DNA from 2 places in the Terribacillus saccharophilus genome. Region 1 is predicted to be linked to the other one. Evidence: predicted binding sites of a transcription regulator. Region 1 holds the regulator's gene; the other holds the start of a gene.
What was found. The regulator Rex, encoded in region 1, represses fermentation and respiration genes when NADH is low (regulators of the CRP and FNR family bind a similar motif). The targets are predictions, from matches to a motif close to TTGTGAAATATTTCACAA.

Region 1 (4,617 bases):
TTACAGGATGTGTGCTGGCCTGACAAATTTTAATTACTTCTTCTGTCGCTCGAATTGAGTTCTCTGAACCGTCGACAGCCAATAGGACTTTTTCGTACATACTAGCGCCTCCTACAACCATGATAGTAATCATTTCCCTTAATATGGCGCTAACAAACGACGAAAAAACTTCGATACCCGAAACTTATCTGTATGAAATTAACAATAACATTAAATACCTTTTTGGAAAAGTATGAGATGATATTGGAAAGAATTTAGGGGGACTGTGTTTGCTAGCCAAGACCATCAGTTTCATTGTCATTTTTCTCTTAGTTATTGGAGTAGCTGTCTGAATATTTGCTGCTTTCGAACCTTTCAAGCAGGAAGCTTTTATTGAAGATACTATAGAAAAGATTGAAGTGTATGATGCGGAAGCTACTGAACCTTCTGAGACAATAACAGAAAAGGGGCAGGTAGAAAGTATAGTTACATGCATTAATACATGCAAACGCGAGGAAATGAGTCCCGAAGCTTCCTATTCAGCTCTTGATATTACACTGATTTTATATGGAGAAGAAGACAATTATAAAGTCGGCGTTTGGCAGGGTGGCAGTACGGTCAGCTTTGTGTATGATGCCACTATAATAGAGAGTGAATTTGAACCTTTTTCGTTGTAGTACTAGAAAAGCCGTCCCTTTTTATTTGGGCGGCTTTTCTTTGAAGCATTGACATCTCTATATTCGCTTCAGATTCTCCCTTCATAGGACTATCTAATAAACGAGACTGGATTCTAATCTATAACCTGCATCCGCTCATTAAACTTCGTTGGATAAGACAAGAAGCCTAGCATGATACTCGTCACAATCGCAGTTGTCAGCAGAAGGAAAAGAATCAGGAGCTGGAACATGACTGCTTGGAGCGGATCTGCTCCGGCAATGATTTGCCCGCTCATCATACCTGGCAGCTGAACTAGTCCGATCGTTTTCTGGCTTTCTATCGTCGGTATGGTACTTGCCTTAATGGATGCAAGCAGCGAGCGCTGAATTGCTTGCTTCGGTGTACCGCCTAAAGAAAGGATGAGCTCTGTTTCCTCTCTTCTGGATGCCACTTCTGAAGTGAACCGATTCAAAAACAAGATACCTAGGACCATCGAGTTCCCTATAACCATTCCGCTTAATGGGATGATATATTGTGCAGTTGGTGGTGTAATCTGAAGTCCCAATAAAATTCCTTGTGTCAGTACTTCGATTACAATGAATGTAAGCACCAGCTTCCATGTAATACCCCTGATAGATGCCCCTTTCTTTCTAGCATTTTGTACTGCTGCACCGATCATAAGCGCAACCATGAGGAAAATATAAAGGATATTACCGGAGTCGAAGATAAACTGCAGCACATAGCCAACGGCAAGCAGCTGAATAATGGAGCGGACTGTTGCAATGAGCGTATCTTTCTCGAGCCCCAGTTGTAATGTCTTAGATAAGATAAGTGGAATAAGGACAAATATCAAGGTGAGTAATAAAGCAAGTGTACTCATTTTTCCTCCTCCATGACAAAGTGTTTAACAGCATCATTTTCTGGATGATCCAGTATGTCAATCGGCCCTGCTTCGGCAATAGTGCCATTCATCATGACCCAGACTTCATCTGCAACCGATTTTGCCTGCTCCAGATTATGCGTTATCCAGATGATTGTCGTGCCATACTCGCTATTGATCCGCTTCATTAGATTTTCAATATCCTGCTTAGAAACTCGGTCCAAGGAAGAAGTGATTTCATCTAGCAGTAAGATTTCCGGCTCATTCAGCAATGTTCGGGCAATGGAGACTTTCTGTTTTTGCCCGCCTGATAAATCCCTGCTTTTTCGATCAAGTATCTCTGCCTCTAATCCTACTTCTTGTATTATCCGCTCCGCCTCATCTTGTTTCAGTTCTTTTCCGGCAAGCTGTAATGACAATGCTACATTATCCCGAACGCTTCCTTCCAGCATAGTTGCCTGCTGCAGGACTATACCGACACGACGACGCAAATTTACTGGATCAAACGTTAAGATATCCTCCCCATCAATCAGGATGTTTCCATCTGAGGGGGACAGCAATCCATTACATAATCGAAAAAGTGTTGTTTTTCCTGCGCCTGATGGACCAATTATCGCTGTGATCTTTCCTTTCGTGAACATACCTGTAATCCCGTGAATTATTTTATTTTTTTCTGTTTCGTAGACTACATCTTGTAACGTGATGGCGGCTTGCTGCTTCATGCTTTCCCTTCCCTTCCGCTTCTTACTGTCCTAGTATCTTTCCTTTGTCTCTATTTACCCGTAATAAGTAAATAGAATTAGACAACCTTATGTAAGAAAAAAGCACCTCTGCATGAGAGGTGCTTGAATTAATAGTGCTTCAAAAAATAAACTAATGACTGCAATTCGATAGCCAAATCGATATGATGCACGCGGATATTGCTTGGTACTGCAATACGTGCTGGCGTAAAGTTCAGGATTCCAGCAATACCGCATTCGACAAGGCGGTCCGTGATTGCTTGAGCAGCATGCGCTGGCACCGTTAGGATCGCTGCACTTACGTTGCCGATATATTGTTCCAAATCATCAATATGGTATACAGGGACACCGCCGATATTATGATCCACTTTTCCTGGATCTGTATCGAATGCCATTTCTATTTTTGTATTGTTATTCTTCGTAAAGTTATAATTCAGGAATGCTGTTCCAAGATTACCGACCCCGATAAGCGCCACTCTTGTGATCTCATCTTGATCTAGTGTCTTCCGGAAGAAGTTCAGCAAGTACTCTACATTATAACCATAGCCTTTCTTGCCAAGTGCTCCAAAATAGGAAAAGTCACGGCGGATTGTAGCTGAGTCTACTTTTACCGATTCACTGAGTTCTTTTGAAGAAACTCTTGTTTTACCCTGCAAATGCAGACTGTTGAGAAATCGATAATAAAGTGGCAGCCGCTTTGCCGTAGCTTTTGGTATTTTATTTTGATCCATATACATGCTAATTTATCCTCCTAAAGCCTGCAGCTTCCAGAAGCGAACTTCGTGCAGCCATGCAGCTGATCAAAAGGCCTATCGGACTAGAACGATACCGTTCTGTTACCTCTTGTCGTATATGACCAGCACTATTCCTAAAACGGAATAATGGCTGCAGACAGGTTCCTTTCTGGCATCTATAAGGAGTTGCAGATGCTGCCTGCGGCTTCGTCCTTGAATTGTTACGATATGATACTTTCACAAAGTACGATTATAGTTAACAACTTATTCTAACAGATATAAGAAGGAAAGTCTTGTACAGATTCACAAAGAAGATGATGAGGGGGCACCTTGTCTCCATTTTAACAAATTCATTTCTGATGTCCATTCACATGAAAGCGAAAAGCGCAGGAATTCGGCGCTTGCTACTGTTTTGTCACATAGGATACACTGATAGTATGAGGTGAACAGAATGATTTTATTGCAAGCGAATAATATAACGAAACTATTTGGCGCAGACGTCATTTTATCAAATATAAAACTGGAAGTACAAACACAAGATCGATTAGCCATTGTCGGACGAAACGGTGCCGGAAAATCGACCTTGCTCAAGATCCTTGCAGGAGAACTGAGCTATGACGAAGGAAATGTATTCTTAGCAAGAGATGCCACACTTGGGTACCTGGAGCAGCATACAGGCCTAGAGTCGGAAAAAAGCATCCTGGAAGAAATGAAGACTGTCTTTGCAGATCTTATTCAGCAAGAGGAAGAGCTGCGCCGTCTCGAAGCAAGGATGGGAGACCCTGATCTTATTTCAGACGAAACAGCCTATCAGCAGCTTCTAACCAATTATGATACAAAACAGCAGGCCTTCCGGTTAAACGGAGGCTATCAATATGAAGCAGATATACGTTCCGTGCTGAATGGCCTCCGATTTGGAGACAAAGACTTGTCCACACCGATAGGTTCATTGAGCGGCGGGCAAAAAACGCGTCTAGCCCTAGGAAAGCTCCTTCTCCAGAAACCGGACGTATTAATACTGGATGAGCCGACTAACCATTTGGACATTTCTACTTTGGACTGGCTGGAAGGTTATTTGAGCAGCTATCAAGGAGCTGTCGTAGTTGTGTCGCATGACCGTTACTTTCTCGACAAAACTGTTAATACCGTAATTGAGATAGCGCACAATCACTCTGTTCGTTACAAAGGAAATTACAGTAACTATCTTGAACAGAAAGCTGCCAATTTCGAACGCGAGCTGAAGCAATTCGAGAAACAGCAGTCTGAAATTAAAAAGATGGAAGAATTCGTTCAAAAGAATATCGCACGTGCCACAACGACGAAACGCGCACAAAGCAGACGTAAACAGCTGGAAAAGATGGAACGAATCGATCGGCCGCTTCATGATGCATCTTCTGCAAAACTTACATTTGATATCGATCGGCGGAGCGGAAATGATGTATTGAAGGTACATGACTTGGCTTATCAATATCCAGAGAGTACCTCTCCTGTCTTTGAGCACGTTACTTTCCATATGAATCGTCAGGACCGCATCGCTCTTACGGGGCCAAATGGAACTGGGAAGACGACATTGCTCAAGACCATTATCGGAAAGCTGCCTGCTAAATCCGGTAAGGTAGAACTCGGG
Region 2 (4,617 bases), 260 kb from region 1:
TTGCTTCTGCAGAAAAAGCAACTTCCATCGAATCGACAGCTGCAGTCATGACAGTGATGCAGCTGAACAGCAGCAGCAAAAGAGTCAGCATGACGAACTTTTTACTGAAAGCTGTAACAAGACGCCAATCTTCCTTCCAAATTTGCAGCCACTTTTTTTCTGTTCTTTCTTCCAAGATGACTTTTACAGACGGCAAGGCAATGATAATAAAAACTGCTAGTAATAGCAGCATTATATTGGCACTTAAAGCAACCTCAACAGATCCTGCGCCAACCAAAATTCCTGCAGCCGCAGGACCTAAAACAAATCCGCTGCCATCCGCAATAGCACGGTAGGAATTGAATTTCTGCCAGTGCCGTTTTTGGATTAATCCAGTTATATATGGCAAGCTCGCAGGTTCAAAGATAGCACCTGCAGCTGCTACGAAGAAAACCAGTACGTAAATTTGCCACAGTGAATTGGCCATGATCATCCCAGCTATTCCTGAAATCCTTATAACGTACAATAAAATCATCAGCTTCCGATTATCCAACCGATCAATCATACTGCCAGCCCAGCTGTTCATTAGTAACCCTGCTGCAGGCTTGATCATATAAAGGATTGCAACAGCTGCTGCAGCTTGATCTGCTTGCTCGTATACCTTTAAATTCAAAGCAATCAGATACAGCCACTCCCCGCATGATGCACATGCAATTGCGATAAGCATTCCGATAGCACGTAAACGGTATTTCTTCATCTCCATTCCCCTCTCTCTGATTGAAGTGAAGCAATAAAAAAATCCCACCCCCAAGATTGTCATCTTAGGGGCGAGATACCGTCGCGGTGCCACCCTAGTTTCCCCAGCAGGTCACCCAAGCCAGGCTCAAAAAGTACGCGCATTCCTGCGTATACCCTTGCGCGCTAACGGGCGCTCCCGACCTGCCATCATTTTTATCCGGCAAGCAGCTCCGCGGTTTGTTCCAACTGTTCTCCTTCACCCTTTTCACCAATACAGGGATTCTCTGCACAAGGAGTTTACATGCTGTACTATTCCGCTTCATCACTTGTAAATTTTTTCTATAATACCACCTTTAGTCATACAGCGCAATAAGTAGTAAGAATTTTTTGATATATATTTTTAGACAAAAAAAGCAGACATTCCAAAAGGAATGTCTGCTTTTTTAACTTATTAGTAAGCTAAGCTGAATAGGCCTTTTACGTGAGTCAAGTAGCGGATGTTACTTGCTTCTTTCATCATCGTAGCTGGAAGACCTTTCAATGGTGTTTGGTTAGCACCAATGAATGCTACAGCATCCTTGCGGCCAAGGCTTGCAAGTGTACCAGAGTTGATCGGGCTGAAGTTTTCCATTGTTTTGCCTTCAAGGAAAGCAAATAGGTTATAACCTACTAGCTCGCCCATTTGCCAAGCGATTTGTGCAGTTGGTGGCCAAGGGCGACCGTCTTCACCAAAGTATACAGCACTGTCACCGACAACAAATACATCTGGGTGGCTCTTAGACTGAAGGAAGTTGTTAACAGTCGCACGGCCGCGATCTGTTTCAAGTCCTGATTCAGCTACCATTGGAAGCGCTTGTACGCCGCCTGTCCAAACAAATGTATTTGTTTCGATTTTCTGACCATCTTTCAATTCCACGACATTGCCTTCCACGTTCGTTACAGGCAAGCCAAGCAAGAATTCTACGCCGCGTTTTTCCAAGCTGGATTGCGCACGGTCGATTAGATGCTGTGGAAGCATTGGAAGAACCTTTGGACCAGCTTCAACGAGCTGAAGCTTGATTTCTTTAGGATCTACACCGTGAGGCAAGCAGTAAGAAGCAAGCTTGTCCGCGATTTCACCAACTAGCTCAACACCAGTCAGACCGCCGCCACCGATAAGAATTGTTGCATCTGCAGGGTTTTTAGAAGCTGCATATGCTTTAATTTTATCTTGGATTTGGTTGAATACTTTGTTTGCATCATCTGCTGATTTCAATACAAGGCTGTTTTCTTCCAATCCAGGGATACCGAAGTAAGCAGTCTTACTTCCAAGACCTACTACCAAAGCATCGTAAGAAAGCGTATTTCCGCCTGCAAGAACAACTTCTTTCTTGTCGACATTAAAGCCTTCTACTGTTGCTACTTTGAAGTCTACATCCAAACCTTTCAAAAGCTTCTCTACAGGCATTGCCACTGCTTTCTCAGAAATGCTTCCTGCTGCAAGACGGTGAAGCTCAGTGATAATTTGGTGTGTAGGTGTTTTATTGATAAGTGTTACATTCGCTTGCGCTTTAGTGTAATACTTACGTACGTTTTGAGCGGCTAAGACTCCGCCATAACCGGCGCCTAAAATAACGATATTCTTTGCCATACTTAATCCTCCGTCCTTACCTTAAGCTCTTATTTTTGTTTTTGTTTTTCTTTTTCGTTCGCAACTTCAAGATAGCTCTGAACAAAACGGAACATCTTCTGTGCTTGTGGATCCTTCATCAGACGTAGCAAACCGAACAAACCGATTGTTTCGTTGCTTGCTTCTGCGCGATCTTTTGCTTCAATTGCAGTTTGAGCTACTGACTTCACTGAGTCTGTGACTGGGTGAAGCACTTCAGTAATAGCACCTACTGTATCGGATTTCAACACATCATCTGTAGCTACAGCTTGCGCGAAGTCGTAAGAAGCAGTCAAAGCGTTCACAAGTTCATTGATTTTTGGAAGCTGTTCAATTAAAGAAGTCAATGATTCTTGTACTTCAGGTTTTAGCAATTGTGCAGCTAGGTCTTGTTGGCTCTGGCTAACACTTTCGTTTGTTTCTGACATAACGTATTCTCCTTTGCTATGGTAATGCATTATATTTATACGTAAACATTATACTTTGTTGTGAATTTGTTCACAACTGTACGTTCACAATTTGCTCAAAATATCCACCTACAACTTTACTCCTACTTGGAGAACTTGTCAAAAGTTATTTCACACGCGTTAATGATTTTTTTCATTTCCTATTATATATTCGAAAAAAAGACATAATAAAAGCCCTGTCACTCTTCTGCTTTCGTAGCTTTCCCCCTATTTGGGGAAAATATCAATATTATTATGCATTCTTCCCAAAGCTCATATTTTCATAGCGACCGCGGATGACACTGTATACTCCGAACAGAATGAAACCAACCGCTACAATTGCAAGAAGCCAGCGTCCGAATGGCTGCTGTGACACTTCCGAGAGTGCACCATCCAGCCCCTTTGCTTCATCCGGATCGGATTGAATAGCAGTCAGGACAAAAAAGAATCCAACTATAGCAAAAACAATACCTCTGCTAATCAAACCCATACGGCCCGCATGGCGAGCTGCCCGTTTTTCGTGCTTATTCATTTCTCCTGCCTTAAATTTATTCATAAAACTTCCCGTTACACCACTGAAAAATTCAAAGATACCGTATCCGATAATAATAAGCCCGACAGCCGCAACCAGCCACTGTCCGAAGGGATATGTAAGAAGCTTTGCTGTCAGGGATTGTTCGCTCCCTCCGCCACTCCCTTGATTTGTAGCAGCAAAACGAAGCGCATTAAACGCAATACTGGCATATATGATGGTGCTGACGCCATAGCCTATGCGAACAATAATTCCTTTTGCCCCGTTTCCTTCATTGTTCGGATCCTTGATGGCAAGTATCGCATCCCAGCATACATACCCAATTAGCCCTATTCCGATCAGCCATAACAAAACATTTCCGAAGGGCATACCTGCAAGTTTCTGCAGCATACCACCTGTGTCAGTTGTATCTCCTCCCACATGAAGCGCAGCTAATAATGCTAGAACACCGATGAGGGCATAGACGATTCCCTGAGACATATAGCCGATTCGTCCGAATCTGCGGATCCATGGTTTTGTTTCTTCTTTTGTCTCCCTTGCTTTTCGTTTGGCTTCTTGTTTGTCGGCCATAACCGTCTTCCTCTCCTGTTTTAAAAGCTATACCCAAGCCGTGTATAAGAGAAACCAGAAAAATAGTATAGGCAAGCTACCCTTGCACAGATGCCTACATACGATGAAGGAGAAGCAAGAAGGGAGAATGATGATGTACAACGAAAATGATGATAAACAAGAACAGCAACGACAAATTCAATTTCCAGGCGGACCTGGTTTTGGCGGTCCTGGCTCAGGTGGTCCCGGTTTCGGTGGTCCTGGCTTCGGTGGTCCTGGTTTCGGAGGCGGCCAAGGCGGCTTTCCAGGCGGACCTCCTCCAGGAAGTGGCGGACAGCAGGGGCAATTTGGACCTCCTGGACCTCCTCCATCTCAAATTCCACAGCTGCAGTCAGTAGGCACAGGTGGTCCCTCTACATTTGCTGTAGATCCGGGTGGAATCCGTTTCTGTCTTTTCCGATACACTTACATGCAGCTTGAGAACGGGCAGCGCTTCTGGTACTACCCAGTATTTGTCGGCCGCACGTCCATCGCCGGCTTCCGTTGGCGTCCACAGCAGTTCCGCTGGCAGTATTTTGGCATCGATCTCAGACGAGTTGCGGCATTCAGCTGCTTTTAATAAAAAAACAGGCCTTCCTGAAGGCCTGTTTTTCTATTTATTCAGTACGCCCATAAGCTCCGGCAGCCATAGACTCAGAGCTGGAATATAGGCTACTGCAAGGAAA

Region 2: a site for Rex is predicted at 2,852-2,869, ahead of GZ22_RS00565 (DUF1641 domain-containing protein). Genes of this name have one in related genera too.

Annotation. Positions count from the first base shown of each region.
Region 1 covers NZ_CP008876.1:367,218-371,834, reverse strand. Annotated here, with positions in the region: gene GZ22_RS01980 (universal stress protein) at 1-100, opposite strand, end outside; gene GZ22_RS01975 (hypothetical protein) at 399-656, shown strand; gene GZ22_RS01970 (ABC transporter permease) at 770-1,516, opposite strand; gene GZ22_RS01965 (ABC transporter ATP-binding protein) at 1,513-2,238, opposite strand; gene GZ22_RS01960 (redox-sensing transcriptional repressor Rex) at 2,367-2,993, opposite strand; gene GZ22_RS01955 (ABC-F family ATP-binding cassette domain-containing protein) at 3,442-4,617, shown strand, end outside.
Region 2 covers NZ_CP008876.1:106,254-110,870, reverse strand. Annotated here, with positions in the region: gene GZ22_RS00575 (MFS transporter) at 1-736, opposite strand, end outside; T-box leader at 800-1,049, opposite strand; gene GZ22_RS00570 (NAD(P)/FAD-dependent oxidoreductase) at 1,169-2,347, opposite strand; gene GZ22_RS00565 (DUF1641 domain-containing protein) at 2,377-2,793, opposite strand; gene GZ22_RS00560 (DUF1206 domain-containing protein) at 3,065-3,913, opposite strand; gene GZ22_RS00555 (hypothetical protein) at 4,017-4,511, shown strand; gene GZ22_RS00550 (TRAP transporter large permease) at 4,545-4,617, opposite strand, start outside.